DNA from 2 places in the Shewanella sp. SM73 genome. Region 1 is predicted to be linked to the other one. Evidence: riboswitches for the same ligand, from Rfam matches in the RefSeq annotation. Region 1 holds a riboswitch; the other holds the start of a gene.
What was found. Region 1 has a riboswitch for lysine ahead of lysC (lysine-sensitive aspartokinase 3). Riboswitches for the same ligand answer to the same signal wherever they lie in the genome.

Region 2: linked by a shared signal. The riboswitch ahead of L5M51_RS15530 (Na+/H+ antiporter NhaC family protein) and the one ahead of lysC (lysine-sensitive aspartokinase 3) in region 1 are both predicted to bind lysine.

Annotation. Positions count from the first base shown of each region.
Region 1 covers NZ_JAKKRY010000002.1:254,154-262,036, forward strand. The annotation lists gene L5M51_RS04330 (succinylglutamate desuccinylase/aspartoacylase family protein) at 1-325, opposite strand, end outside; gene lysC (lysine-sensitive aspartokinase 3) at 327-1,682, opposite strand; lysine riboswitch at 1,833-2,007, opposite strand; gene L5M51_RS04340 (DUF3293 domain-containing protein) at 2,108-2,542, opposite strand; gene arcA (two-component system response regulator ArcA) at 3,130-3,846, shown strand; gene L5M51_RS04350 (S9 family peptidase) at 3,934-6,246, opposite strand; gene L5M51_RS04355 (class 1 fructose-bisphosphatase) at 6,513-7,505, shown strand.
Region 2 covers NZ_JAKKRY010000011.1:107,775-115,657, forward strand. The annotation lists gene L5M51_RS15515 (H-NS family nucleoid-associated regulatory protein) at 44-436, opposite strand; gene L5M51_RS15520 (electron transfer flavoprotein subunit beta/FixA family protein) at 747-1,496, shown strand; gene L5M51_RS15525 (electron transfer flavoprotein subunit alpha/FixB family protein) at 1,497-2,423, shown strand; lysine riboswitch at 2,519-2,715, shown strand; gene L5M51_RS15530 (Na+/H+ antiporter NhaC family protein) at 2,795-4,363, shown strand; gene L5M51_RS15535 (M3 family metallopeptidase) at 4,508-6,658, opposite strand; gene L5M51_RS15540 (multiheme c-type cytochrome) at 6,861-7,883, opposite strand, start outside.

The sequences.
Region 1 (7,883 bases):
GATTCAAATACTCACGATTCCAGTTCGCGCCCGTAATAGGATCAAATCGGCCAAGGGTAAACTCACCACTTTTTTGGTTGATCCCGAGTGGATTGGCCAATGGCACTAAAGTGATTTCGCCGCGGATGTCACAGTGTTCAAGCTGCTTCATCAACTGATAAATCACCGCATTACCTTGAACTTCAGCACCGTGGACATTGGCCTGAATATACACTTTGGGGCCATTCGCCTTATCGTCACTCGGTTTGAAATGGTAGATAGGCAAGGTGAGCGCTTGCCCTGCGGCAAGCTCCCCGATTTGCAGAGACGATGTTGTCGGCAACATACTAAACGCCTTCGAACAGATTTTGATGCAGCGATTTAACCACTTGCGCCGCTTCCGCTTCGGCCACTAACACACACAGGTTATGTGGGCTGGCGCCTTGGCAAATCATCCGAACATTGTGTGGTTCTAACACTTCAAACACACGACGACAAATACCAGGCGTCGTCGCGATGCGATTACCGATAATCGCCACCAAGGCCAGTCCATCTTCGACGCGCACACGACAATGCTGTGATAATTCTTGCAGCAATGCCTCACTCAACAGACCTTGACCACTCGAATCTGAACCAGTTTTATCGAGGGTTAGAGACACATTCACTTCTGATGTGGTAATCAAATCCACACTGATCTTATGTCGCGCTAATGTCGCAAAGGTTTCCGCTAAAAAGCCCTGCGCATGCAGCATTTGCAAGCTGTGAAGATTTAACAGGGTTTGATCGCGGCGCAAAGCCACAGCGCGGAATACGGGCGCATCTTCCACTTGATGACGGATCCAAGTCCCGCCCTTTTCAGGCTCTTTACTTGAACCCACAAACACTTGAATTTGCTGACGAACGGCAGGAAGAATAGTCGCTGGGTGCAATACCTTGGCACCAAAGGTCGCCATCTCGGCAGCCTCATTGAAACTGATCTCGGCAATCGGAAAGGCATTGGGCGCAAGACGCGGATCGGTTGTATAAATCCCCGCAACATCGGTCCAAATCTCGACTGCTGAGGCGCGTAACGCTTCAGCTAACAGTGCAGCAGAATAGTCACTACCACCACGACCTAACGTTGTTGTTTGTCCCGCTTCATCGGCACCGATAAAGCCTTGCGTGACAATCACTTGTTCCGCTAACAGTGGCTGTAGATAATCACGAGCTAAAGTCGCAATCTGCTCAACCTGAGGTTCCGCGCGGCCAAAGTGGCTGTCAGTACGTAACACTCGGCGCACATCGAAGGCACTGGAGTTAACACCTTTCTCGCGGATCACCGCCGAAAACAACGCCGAAGAACATTGCTCACCGAGGGACAACAACTCATCCATAGTCGCTTTGCTGCGTTGTGATGCGAGCGCTTCACTCAATACCGACATGCGACTCAATAATTTATCTAATGCGGCGGCCACATCGTTAGGACGACCGAGCTTATCTAAAATCGCATATTGAATTTGGGCAATTTGTTTTAATCGCTGTAATCGTCCATCGTCGTTGATCGATTCTTGGGTCAATTCCACTAGCAAATTAGTCACGCCGCTCGAAGCGCTGACCACGACTAAACGGCAATCAGGATTAGCTAACACTATGTCGGCACAGCGATTCATAGCGTTATAGTCGGCGACTGAGGTGCCACCAAATTTTGCGACAACGAAGGACATTAGCGCACCTCCGTGAAACACGTAGGGCAAGAAATAAACGCAGATTGAATAAAATATTGATTAACTAACATGATCACACTCCGAACTAACTTCGTTCGAAGAGCCTGGTGCTCAATGATAACGCACCCCAAAAGAAGGGAAACAGCAATCGTCACCAGAAGCTCTCCACCAATTACAGGTGACAATCGTCAGGATTCAGCCTGAGCGACCGACATAAACATGCAGCAACCATATCTATGCCTCGGCGCTAATCTCCCTCATCAGTCATCGCTGGAGTTTGTGCTCCTCTGACCGACTACCTAGTTAACGCTCCTCTTCTGTTCCTTTCCTAGGAAAGGGACGAAAAAAGTAGCAATAAACCCCTAATGAAGTCAATGCTAATTTCATAACAAATGAACAATTTAAATAAAATCTTTTGAAAACAACTAAGTGTTCAAATCGGGTAGCTCGTATACCAGCTGCACATAATCTCTAAATTTGCCTAAACACACTTCATCATGTCCATCCAAGGTGCAAGGCACTAAGCTCACATCCCCTTGTTCGACAACATAAATCGCATATTGATTAAATTTCTTACCCAATTGCAATGCCATCGTTCTATCGATAAACACGGCCCAACTTTTTTCCATGTGGGATAAATTCGGTGCTGCGCCCACTAAAGCACGATAAGGGCTACCGAGTAATTCAATTTCACGGAGAAGTTGGCGATCGAGTAAACGGTTTTGGCTAGGAGAGAGAAGCTTTGAAGCGGGATTATGAGCGGTAATAACAGCAAAGGAAAAATCACAGGATAATGCTTGAGTCAGCAAAAACAACGGCGCTTGGTAACATTGCCACAAATTTTGAGTCGTATTGTCCATTGGTAGTCTAGTCGAAAAATGAACCCAAGCTAGTGTAGCAGAGTGATTGTAAAATCCAAAGAGGCGTGAACTGGCTCACAGGAATAAGAAATACATTAGTTATACTAATCAATAGCTAAAGTAAATATCATGGTAAAAACCCCTGCTCACCTAAAATTTGTTAACATTTCATTTGTTAACAAATGACTAAAACGAGTACAATGTACGTACTGGTGAGTTGAAACAGATTGAGCAAGATGCTTATCGTTCAATACAGTTTGTTACATATATCGCTTAAAGTAACGTGAACTGACCGGGCATCTGTTTAAAATCTGTTCTACATTTGATTTGTCTTTTAAACATTTAAAAAAACAATAGTTAAGGAACTTATTCTAACTATTGCTTATCGAAGTTGGTACTGATTACGTTTTCTCGTATTACACTTAAACGTGCACTTAATCTACATCCAGATATAGATGTCACCGTAAAGATTTTCCTTTTGAGCACAAAGCAGTTCAAGGAAGTATCAACGCTTTTATGAATATAAGAGCCCGAAGTAAGTTGCTCTTATTGGTTAGTATAAACTGATTAAAATTTAGGTAAATAATATGCAAAATCCGCACATTCTGATCGTTGAAGATGAAGCCGTTACCCGTAACACGCTGAGAAGTATTTTCGAGGCAGAAGGGTATGTGGTAACTGAGGCCAATGATGGCGCAGAAATGCATAAGGCTATGCAGGAAAACAAAATTAACTTGGTCGTTATGGACATTAACTTGCCAGGTAAGAATGGTCTATTGTTGGCACGTGAACTACGTGAAATCAACAACATCGGTCTTATCTTCCTGACAGGTCGTGACAACGAAGTCGACAAAATTCTTGGACTTGAAATTGGCGCGGACGATTATATTACCAAGCCGTTCAACCCACGTGAATTAACGATTCGTGCTCGTAACCTTCTGACTCGTGTCAACAGCGCTGGCGCTGAAGTCGAAGAAAAGAGCTCAGTAGAATACTACCGCTTCAATGATTGGAGCTTAGAGATCAACAGCCGTTCATTAGTGAGCCCACAGGGTGAATCTTACAAACTGCCACGTAGCGAGTTCCGCGCTATGCTGCACTTTGTTGAAAACCCAGGCAAAATTTTGACTCGTGCCGATCTACTGATGAAAATGACTGGCCGTGAACTTAAGCCACACGATCGTACTGTAGACGTGACTATCCGTCGTATCCGTAAGCATTTCGAAAGCTTACCAGATACGCCAGAAATCATCGCGACTATTCACGGTGAAGGCTATCGTTTTTGCGGTAACTTAGAAGGCTAATGCCCGCTAAGCAACATCCGCATTAATTGGTTTGATAAGAATCGATTCAAAAAAACCAGATCCTAGGATCTGGTTTTTTTATGCCTACTATTTGGCGTTTTTCAACTGCCTATCGAGGAAATCTGCCAGTGAGCGATATAAGTGATTACGCACTTTCTCGCCACGCATCGAATGTTTAGATCCAGGATAATCGATCATCTGGAACAGTTTGCCCTCATCCTGCAACGCCTTATAAACCCGAGTGCTGTTTTCAAACAAGACGTTATCATCGGCCATGCCGTGATACATCAACAAACCCGCTTGATAGTTTTTCACATAAGGGAACACACTGCTGGCTTCATAACCTTTTTCATTCCCCTCAGGATGGGCTAAGTAACGCTCAGTATAATGGGTGTCATATAAGCGCCAGTCGGTTACAGGTGCACCCGAAATCGCGGCTTTAAAGTAATCCGGCGCCTTAAATAAACTCATCAAGGCCATGTAACCGCCGTAACTGTGGCCGTAAATTGCCACATTATCGGCATCGACAAATGGCAGACTGCGTAAATAGTCCACTCCCACTTTTTGATCCTTGACTTCAGCTTCGCCCAAGTGACGGTAAATCACTTGCTCAAACTTTGTGCCCCTGTGGGCGCTGCCGCGGTTATCCAACTGGAACACCACATAGCCTTGTTGAACCAGATACTGGGTAAAGTAGTCCTGCTCGCTCCAACTGTTGGTCACTAACTGTGCGTGCGGCCCACCGTAAACCCGCACGACGACAGGGTATTTATTGCTCGCATCAAACGGCACAGGTTTGAATAAACGGGTTTGCAACACTTGGCCATCTTCGGCTTTCAGTTCACCAAATTCAGGGATTTGCCACAGACCCGCATAGTCATATAAAGGATGGCCTTGCTTGACCGCATTTTGCTCAACCCAAGCCAGTTGTTGGCCCTTGTCACCGTGTAAACTTACCTGCGGTGGCTGAGATAAGCTATTGAAATAATCCAGATACACACTTTGATTGTCGGCAAACACAGGATCGTGCATACCCGCTTGCTTGCTTACCCGCTCAACCTTGCCACCCGCTAAAGGCACGCGATAAAGTTGTTTCTCGATTGGCATATCTTTGCGGCCAGTGAAATATACCCAACCAGCGGTTTCATCTATGTATTCCAACGCATCGACAACCCACTCGCCCTGAGTCAATTGGGTTTTAAGTTTGCCTTTTAAGTCAAAAAGATACAGATGATTAAAACCGTCACGCTCAGATGCCCAAATAAAAGCCGATTGTTGTTTTAAAAAGTGCAGATCGTTATTGAGGTTCACCCAAGCGTTACTGCGTTCTTTCACTAAGGTTTTTGGCTTAGTCAGTGAATCTAACGCCACCAGTTGCAAATCTAGCTTATGTTGATCGCGACTCTGCCACTGGAACGACAAATGTTTGCTATCGGGCAGCCAATCGACCCGCGGCAGGTAAATATCTTTGCTCTTGTCTTCGCTGTTCTCTTCGCGCAGGGTCACCCAATTGATAGCCTTATCTTTTAACGTGACCACACCGAGGGCGATATCGACGTTGTTTTTGCCGGCATAGGGATAGCGCTGCTCAGTAAGTTTAATACCATCAGCATAGATTTCGTTACGGGTTACTTGCTCGACACCGGACTCATCAATACGGGTAAAGGCGATGGCCGATTCATCGGGCGCCCACCAATAACCTGTCATGCGATCCATTTCCTCCTGAGCGACAAACTCGGCCATGGCATTTTTAATCGCACCGCCGCCATCGCTCGTCATAGCTTGGAGTTTTTTCGTCGCCAGATCTAACACATACAAGTTTTGATCCCGCACGAAAGACACAAAATGCCCCTTGGGCGATAAGCGTGCATCTGTAGCAAACCCTTCGCCAATCGGCAATTGAGTCACGCTACTATCGGTAAGAGAAAAGTAATACAGATTACCAGCAGCCGGAATTAATAGCGCTTGGCTATCATCGGCCCAGAAGTACTCCATAATGCCTTCGCCATAAATACGTTGGCGTTCGCGGCGGGCCTTTTCTTCATCGGATAATTCATTGCTTGCCAACTTATCGGCATTGAGCAATAGGCTAGATTTGCCCGTCTTTACATCCATCTGCCAGAGATCATAAAAATTTTGATTGTCTTTACGGCCCGCAAGATAAGTGACACGCTGACCATCGGGTGACAATTTCAAACCACGAGGACTGGTGCCCGCTAATGCGGGCGAGGCATTCATTCGCTCAATCGTCAGTGGAAGTTTGCCGCCTTCCATTGCATAAGCTGGGGTAATTGAAAACATAGCTGTCGAAATCATGGCCATTTGGCTCGCTATCAGTAGGGGAACGGCGCGCACCTTAAGTGAGCACGCAGGGAACCAAGTTAACCTATTTTTAATCATTATTATTCCTTGGGAGCATAATCGCCTAAGATGTCAGCGATTAAAAACAAGCCGACATTGTGCCAGAGGCCGCCTATAAATAGAAAGAGCATGCAATATGCCGATACAAATTAGGCCCTTGCGCCAAGCTCAATCCAAATAATCCCAAAAAGCCCCAATATTCGCTAAAAGCATCAGCAACATCGCTGAAATTGTCGACTAACTGAGTTATCATTCGCGGCAAATAACGAAATTGACCTCATTGTTGAACCTCTAAAGGACATAACATGCAGACTCTGGCCCAGCACCTGACCTCACAGGCAGTGAACGACTCCCTCTCCCACCTAATTTTAACCTTAGCCGACACCTCAAAAGCCATTAGCCATGCCGTTCGCCACGGTGCACTTGCGGGCGTGTTAGGCGCGACTGAGCAAGAAAACGTCCAAGGTGAAACCCAGAAAAAACTGGATATCATCACCAACGACATGCTCAAAGATGCATTAAAAGCTGACGGTACAGTGCGCGGTTTGGCGTCGGAAGAAGAAGATCATGTGGTTGAAGTCAGCCAAAATGGTCAATACCTGGTGTGTTTCGATCCGCTAGATGGCTCATCTAATATCGATATCAACTCGTTAGTCGGCACCATTTTCTCCGTCCTGCCCGCGCCTGCTGGCGAGCTGACTGAAACTAGCTTTTTACAATCTGGCCGTGCGCAATTAGCCGCAGGTTATGTCCTTTATGGTCCATCGACCATGCTGGCATTAACCACTGGCCAAGGTGTGCAACTCTTTACTTTGCACCCAGAAACCAATGAGTTTTTACTGACTAACGCCGCCATGAGCATTAGCCCAGATACCCAAGAGTTTGCCATTAACATGTCGAACCAGCGTTTTTGGGAAGCGCCAATGCAGACCTATATTGCCGATTTACTGCTCGGTAAAATTGGCCCACGCGAAAAATCATTCAACATGCGCTGGATTGCGGCCATGGTTGGCGATGTACACCGCGTGCTATCTCGCGGTGGTATTTTCACTTACCCAACCGACAATAAAGATCCTAAAAAACCGTACAAACTGCGCTTGATGTACGAAGCCAACCCAATGGCCTTCTTAGTCGAACAAGCTGGCGGTAAGGCTTCTACCGGTTATGAAACCATTTTGGATATTCAACCAACACAAATTCACCAACGTGTTGCCGTCATCCTAGGCAGCAGCAACGAAGTCGACGCTTGCCTGAGCTACCACGGTATTGATTACAGCGAAGAACCAAATATAGAGTAAGCAGAATCGCTTAGCTTCTGATTTTTATGATAAAAGCCACTGACCACAGTGGCTTTTTTGTTATTTATACGGCCTTGCTGCCGAGAAAGTCGTAGGGCTTCACCCCACACCCGACCAAGGAGGACTGCTCGTCCTATCCTCCTTGGATGCTCCATGACGTCCCCAACTGAGTTGAAAGCCCCTTGTGCTCATTGCCAAATCTGCTATCGCTTCCGAAGGATGCGTCCCTGCACCTGCGAAAGCTAGCTCGGCATCCATGCCGAGACTCACGCAATTTGTCTATTCGCCCTGCGGCAACTCCGAGGGGATGGTGTATTCCTCAGACACTAGAGTTATTGGAAAGTAATCAAGGCATAAAAATGAAGCCTATTTGCTCTT
Region 2 (7,883 bases), on a different contig from region 1:
TGCAAACTTGTGTTGGCAATTAGCGCCATCACACTTGGTTGGATTAGATTAAGAAATCTTCCATAGAACGACCTTTGTTGATCTCGTTCTTAAATACGGTAGGCATACGGCCTTGGCCAGTCCATTGAACCATTTCACCGTCAACTTCAATTTGGTATTTAGCTGGACGAGGAGCGCGTTTCTTCGCAGCAGCTTTAACAGCTACGCCACCTAAGTCATCAATTGATAAACCAACGGCTTCCATTTGTTGACGGATTTCTTCAATCTTAGCATTACGAGCTGCCATGGCTTGTTCTTCTTCCTCAGCCATAGACTCGCGTTCTACTAAAATTTTATCTAATTTGTCGGCTAAATCACGTAACTCTTCAACGCTAAGTTCTTTTACTGCTGCTTTAAAACGACGGCCGTGAGTTAATATCTCTAAAAATTCGCTCATATCTATTTTCGTCCCACTCTATTTTTAATACAGGATAATGGTGAACAACACCTAAATGATAGAAACTAATATAGCTCGAATCAAATAAAATTATGCGTTTTAAGGAAATTAAATATTATTTATTTTTTGAACTTTTCTTATTCCCTCAAATAAGTGTCCAAAAAAGTGGCCGTTGCAGCGGATTAAAAAATACAAACAGGCGTTTGACTTTGGTTGACGTTAACGTTAACAGGACGTAAAGTTGCTCTATCCTGCATTGGTATTAACCAATGTTTTGTCCATGTACATGAAAGTGTAGGAAGGAAACCCTATGAAAGTATTGGTGCCCGTTAAGCGCGTTGTTGATGCCAATGTGAAGGTCAGGGTCAAAGCTGACAATACAAGTGTTGACACTGCAAACCTAAAAATGGCGTTGAACCCTTTTTGTGAAATCGCAGTAGAAGAAGCGGTTCGTTTAAAAGAAGCGGGTAGCGCTACTGAAGTGGTTGTTGTCAGTATTGGTAATAAAGCCGTGCAAGAACAACTGCGTACCGCGCTTGCATTAGGCGCAGATCGTGCAATTCATATCGATACTGAAGAAGAGCTCGTGCCAGTGTCTATCGCCAAATTGCTCAAAGCGGTACAAGACAAAGAACAAGCAGAGCTGGTGATTTTTGGTAAGCAATCCATCGATGGTGATAATAACCAAACTGGCCAAATGTTTGCCGCGTTAATGGATATGCCACAGGCGACCTTTGCTTCAGAAATCAAATTAGAAGCGAATACATTACAAGTCACCCGTGAAATTGACGGCGGCATGCAAACTCTCAAGCTGCCTTTACCTGCTGTCGTGACCGCTGATCTACGTTTGAACGAACCCCGTTACGCTTCACTACCTAACATAATGAAAGCCAAGCGTAAGCCATTAGAAGTATTTACTGTGGCAGACTTAGGCGTGACGTTAAAGAGTCACCAAACGATTGTGAAGGTCACTCCGCCAGCTGAACGTAAAGCGGGCATCATGGTAGCGTCGGTAGCTGAGCTAGTTGAAAAGTTAAAAAATGAAGCGAAGGTGATCTAAATGGCCATTTTAGTATTAGCTGAACATGATAATGCTGCACTGAAACTCGATACGGCAAAAATTGTTACCGCCGCCCGTGCCATAGGCGATGAAGTACATGTCTTAGTTGCGGGTCACCAATGTGGCGCGGTTGTCCAAGCGGCGCAGGCACTACAAGGTGTTAGCCAAGTACTCGTTGCTGATGCCAGCGTGTATGAAGCGCATTTAGCGGAAAATTTTGCCAAATTGCTGGTGGACTTAGCGCCAAACTATGGTCACATTCTGGCCTCGGCTTCAAGTTTAGGTAAGGACACGCTTCCGCGCGTTGCAGCATTATTAGATGTCGCGCAAATCTCAGAAGTTATTACCGTCGTCAATGCCGATACCTTTGTGCGCCCTGTGTATGCGGGTAACGCCTTAGCGACAGTGCAAAGCCATGATGCCATTAAAGTGATAACAGTGCGCGCCAGTGCGTTTGACGCTGCGCCAGAAGGTAACAGTGCAGCTGTGACGACACTTGATAAAGTGTTTGAAGCGAGAACTCAGTTTGTTTCTCAATCGCTGACAGTTTCTGCCCGTCCAGAGTTAGGCAATGCTGGCATTATTGTATCTGGTGGCCGAGGCATGGGCAGTGGTGAAAACTTCGGCATGTTAGAGCAACTTGCTGACAAGCTCGGTGCAGCAGTTGGCGCATCACGCGCCGCAGTTGACGCAGGTTTTGTGCCTAACGATTTACAAGTAGGTCAAACCGGTAAAATCGTTGCGCCAAACTTGTATATTGCCGTCGGTATTTCTGGCGCGATTCAACATTTAGCCGGCATGAAAGACGCTAAAGTCATCGTTGCAATCAACAAAGATCCTGAAGCGCCGATTTTTCAAGTTGCCGATTATGGACTCGTTGCTGATCTGTTTGAGGCGGTTCCTGAGCTGATTACAAGTCTCAGTTGATTTTATCTGTGATCTAGGTCACATTAAGTGGCTTTGCGGTAGCATCTGCTAAGCCGCTTATGTTTTTATGTGCCTCACGCCCGTGCAAGGGCGTTCTTAGAAGTAGAGGCGCGCCAAATATTAGTAGTGATCAGTAGGGTGATTCCGTTGATCGATTGCGAAAGGATTTGGTGCCGAAGTGGTTCGATTTATCACGATCAACTGCTGGGGTTGTACCTAATAGGTGCAGCACTGCCATAGTATTTTCCGATATGGATTTTGGGAATAGTTACTATGGAGCGCTACTGATAGGACAGGTGACCTTGGGTATCTATTGCCTTTTCCCACCAGTTCAGTCGCCCTCCATTCGTATTTAACGAAGATAATAATCAATGACTGTTATGAATTATGCCGATTCGGCACTTTCCTTGTTGCCGCCTGCGGTGGCTATCGTGTTGGCGATCTTGACTCGCCGTGTACTGCTTTCTTTGGGGTTAGGTATTTTAATTGGTGCTTTATTGCTCAATCAATTTTCACCTTTAGCAACGGGTGAGTTTGTATTTAATGGCGTTAAAGGGCTTTTTTGGACTGATAAAGGTCTAAATTCGTGGAACTTATATATTCTCGGTTTCTTAATTGTACTGGGAATGATTACAGCGTTAATTACCGTAAGTGGCAGCGCGCGGGCTTTTGCCGATTGGGCTCGTTTACATATACGTAATAAACGTGATGCTAAACTATTGACCATGTTTTTAGGTTGCGTAGTTTTTATTGATGATTATTTCAATAGTTTAGTTGTTGGTTCGGTCGCTCGACCTGTTACCGATCGTTATTATGTTTCCCGTGCTAAGTTAGCTTATTTATTAGATTCTACTGCCGCGCCTGTGTGCGTTATTTCTCCAGTTTCGAGCTGGGGCGCTTATATTATCGCACTCATTGGCGGGATATTAACTGCCCATGGTTTTGCTGATACGGGTCATTTGAGTATTTTTATTCAAATGATCCCAATGAACTTTTACGCAATCTTCTCCTTGTTATTATTACTTTTTGTTGTCTTTATGGGATTAGATGTTGGGCCAATGCGTGAGCATGAGCTCAATGCCCAACGTGGTAATTTATACGATGAGTCTAAAGGATTACCGCCTGGGGCTAACGCGGATTTACCTGAAGCCGAAACCGGTAAGATTTTAGGTCTATTTCTGCCGATTACCGTGTTGGTATTTGCAACCCTCTATTTTATGATTAACAGTGGCGCTCAAGTACTCGCGGCGGAAGGGATTGAATTTAATATTATTTCTGCTTTTGAGAAAACCGATGTCAGTTCATCACTTTTCTTTGGTGCATTAATTGGTCTAGCGGTTTCGCTGATATTGAATTTAGTGCAAGGCGTTGAGAAATTGATGATAGTCAAAGGTATAGTGCAGGGCGCTCGCTCTATGCTGCCGGCGATTTACATCCTGTTATTTGCTTGGACAATCGCAGGTGTGATTGGTCAACTCGAAACCGGTAAGTTTATGGCGAGTTTAGCAACAGGAAATATTCCGTTCGCGTTTTTACCCGCCTTAATGTTTGTGCTAGCAGGTATTACCGCGTTCTCAACTGGTACTAGCTGGGGTACGTTCGGGATCATGTTGCCGATTGCTGCTGATATGGCGATGGGAAGTCACACTGGCATGATGTTGCCTATGCTTGCCTCTGTGCTGGCGGGTGCTGTATTTGGCGATCATTGCTCGCCGATTTCCGACACGACTATCTTGTCGTCTACGGGCGCCAGTTGCCACCACATCGACCATGTGGTGACTCAGCTACCTTATGCACTCATTGCGGCGTTTATTAGCTTAGTGGGTTATGTGGCACTTGGATTTACCGAGTCTGTTGTCGCTGGTTTAGTGGCTTGTAGTGTGGCATTTGTGATCAGTATTATCGTACTTAAAATCAAATCTAAAGGCGCAATTAGCTAGACGTTAATTGAAACCTTTCACTGCAAACGTTCACGACAAATAAGTCAAAATAAATCAGCCAGCATTATGCTGGCTGATTTTTTTGGTTAAGGCTGAGTTTGTCTTTATCTATAGCCTATCGCATTAAGGCTATCAACTCTTAGCTTAGCGTGCTTGATCTAGACCGCGGCGTTTAAGTAAGCCTTCTGTGGTGGGTTCTTGTCCGCGGAAGTTTTTGTAGGCGTCCATTGGCGCTATGCTATTACCCACTTCACGGATCGTTTTGCGGTACTTCATGCCGATTTCACGATTGAGCCCGCCTTGGGTTTGTACATAGGCAAACGCATCCGCCGCTAAAATCTCACTCCACATATAAGCGTAATAACTTGCCGAGTAACCGCCGGGGAAGGCGTGGGCAAAATAGGTCGACTTATAACGCGGAGGTACGGCACTAATGTTTAAGCCGTGCTTTTTCAAAGCATTGGCTTCAAAGGTTGGTACATCTTGCAGCGGGGTATCTGGGCTTAATGAATGCCATTCCATGTCTACTAATGCAGCGGCCATGTATTCCAGTGTGTCAAAGCCTTGGTTGAAACTGCCAGATTTCAGTAGTTTTTGCAGCAGTTCATCGGGAATGGGTTTGCCCGTTTCGTAGTGTTTCGCGTAGTTCGCTAACACTTTTGGATGGGCTGCCCAATCTTCTTCAAACGTCGATGGAAATTCGACAAAGTCGCGTGAAACCGAGGTACCCGCCAGACTTGGATAAGTCACTTTAGAGAACATGCCGTGGGTGCCGTGACCCATTTCATGGAACATAGTGGTGACTTCGTTATAGCTGACGAAGGTGGGTTGACCTTCGGGCGCTTTCTTTATGTTCATCACGTTGACGACCACAGGTTTAGTGCCTTCGAGGAAGGATTGACCGACGAACGAACTCATCCAAGCGCCACCACGTTTACCTTCACGGGCAAAATAGTCGGCGTAGAAAATGGCCATGCTTGAGCCATCGGCATCAAACATTTCGTAGGCTTTCACATCGGGATGGTAAACCGGTAAATCTGGGCGTGGTTTTAAGGTGACGCCATAGAGTTCTTTGAGTGTGTAGAATACGCCGTCTTCGAGCACACGGTTAAACTCGAAGTATGGGCGAATGCTATTGGCATCGAGGGCGTATTTTTCTTGGCGAACTTTTTCTGCGTAAAACTCCCAGTCCCACGGTGCCAGTTCAAATTTCCCACCGGTTTTAGTGATCATGGCTTGAATGTCGGCCGCTTCTTTCTCTGTGTTAGCAACTACCGCAGGCACCATTGAACCAAACATGCTGTAAACCGCTTCGGGTGTTTTGGCCATTTGCGGTGCTAATCGATAACTTGCCCAGTTTTCATAGCCTAATAGTGTTGCGCGCTCGGCTCTGAGTTTCGCTAAACGAGATACGAGTGACGCAGTTTCGTTTTCACCAGTTAAGCCACGGTTCGCTGAGGCTTCCCAAATACGCTGGCGTAGCTCACGGTTTTCCAGTGATGCCAACACAGGTTGGCGAGTGGTGTTGGTGATGTTAATCAGATACTTGCCATCGTGACCGGCCGCTTTGGCATCGTTCGCGGCTGAAGCTATTTCACCGTCGGTTAATCCAGCAAGTTCACTTTTTGAATCCACCACAACGGCGATTTCTTTGGTTAAGCGTAATAAACGCTGAGAGAACTCATTCGTTAGTGTTGATTGTTCTTCATTTAACGCGCGGATTTTAACTTTTTGTTCATCGGTAAGTTTAGCGCCAGCCATGATAAAGCGTTGGTGATACACCTCAACCAAACGCACGGCTTCTGGGGTTAACCCTAAGTTGGTGCGGTCGTTATAGATGGCTTCGATACGGGCAAATAGCGCTGGGTTTAAGTTGATATTATCTGAGTGGGCCGCCATTTTTGGCGCCATTTCGCCTTGGATTTTACGCAGTTCTGGATTGCTGTTTGACCCTGCTAAATTATAAAACACGCTTGATGCACGGTTGAGTAGGGCGCCGCTTTTCTCCATAGCCACAATCGTATTATCGAAGGTTGCTGCTGCCGGATTATTGGCTATTGCGAGAATTTCTTGGTACTGCTCTGCCATGCCTTGCTCTAGGGCTGGCGCGAAGTGCTCATTCTTAATGAGGCTAAAATCGGGTGCTTGATATTGCAGGTTACTGGCTTGGAACAGCGGATTTTGGTTTTGTACCGAGATAACGTTAGGTGCTTTAGTTTCTGTGCTGCTGCAACCTGCCATGAATCCGGCGGTGAGAGTGGCGCCGATGGCGATGGCAATAAAACTTTTACGCATAATTGAGTGACTTCCTTTGAATTGTTGTTTTTTAGGACTGTAACGTTAGTAACTTAAATAGGGCTGAAAATGGCTTGTTATCGGGAATGTCTAAGTAAAAAAGGAGCCTCGCATTAGCGAGACTCCTTTGGCTATTTCCTTGCAGGGAAAATAGGTACCGCTTTTTACTTACTTCTTAATCACGCGATGATGAGATGATTAATTAGCGAGTAAACTTGTGGTATTTATCAATACCAGAACTTCTACCTGTGTCATGACATACTGCACAGGATTCAGAGGTCGGTTGTTTAAACCAGTCAGCAACCTTTGGTATGCTGATTTCACCACCGTTGCTTGCCATATGCGCCTTAGCTGAATCGCTAGTGTGGCAGGCATAACAGTTAGCGGTGACTGGGCTTGTCATTTTGCTACCTGGCTCAGCGATGTATTGATTTGGCACTTTGCTTAAATCAATCGCTTTTTCATGACAGGCAACGCAGCTAGTAGAGGCTTCAATCGCGCCTGCACCGTTAGCGGTTTGCGCTTGAGTTCCATCAGCTTTAACTTCACCGACTTTAGCGCCATTACCCCAGTGCCAGCTGTGCACCATAGGACCAAAACCTGCGCCTAAGGCTGCTGAAGTACGTTCCATGCCGTTGTCATGGCAGGCGATACAAGCTTTACCACCTTCATCGAAGGCACCATTTTTGTGGAACGCAGTGGCATCGTTGTGACAAGTAGTACAGCTGTTAGTACTCGCTATCTCACGACGTTCGAAGCCAGAGACCTTTTGAGTGGTGACAGGGTTAACGACATCTGAGTAAGCCGTAAAGGATATGCCCATAGAACCATCATAACCTGTCGCTCTTAGGTTGCCATTACTTTGGTAGCGTTGCTTACCATCATATTCCATCCAACCAGCGGTACTGAATGTCACGCGGGCAGAATAAACATAGTTAGCATTCACTGCGCTGATATCTGTCAGTAAATGACAGATATTTTTAGTGCCGTCAGTGTTGTAACCATAGTAGTAGTTAGTACGGTTACCTGGGCGACCCACTAAGCTGCCATTTTCATAGGAATGTAAATAAGCGCCCGCATAAACTACGGGTTTCTTAGCGTCATATACTAGCGGGCTAGAATAGTTAAAGTTGTCTTTAATGCTAAAGACGTTACCATCGGTGTCTTTCACTGTCAGCGTTGTACACCAGCCTGGGGCGGTTACTGCAGCCGCAGCACCTGTCGG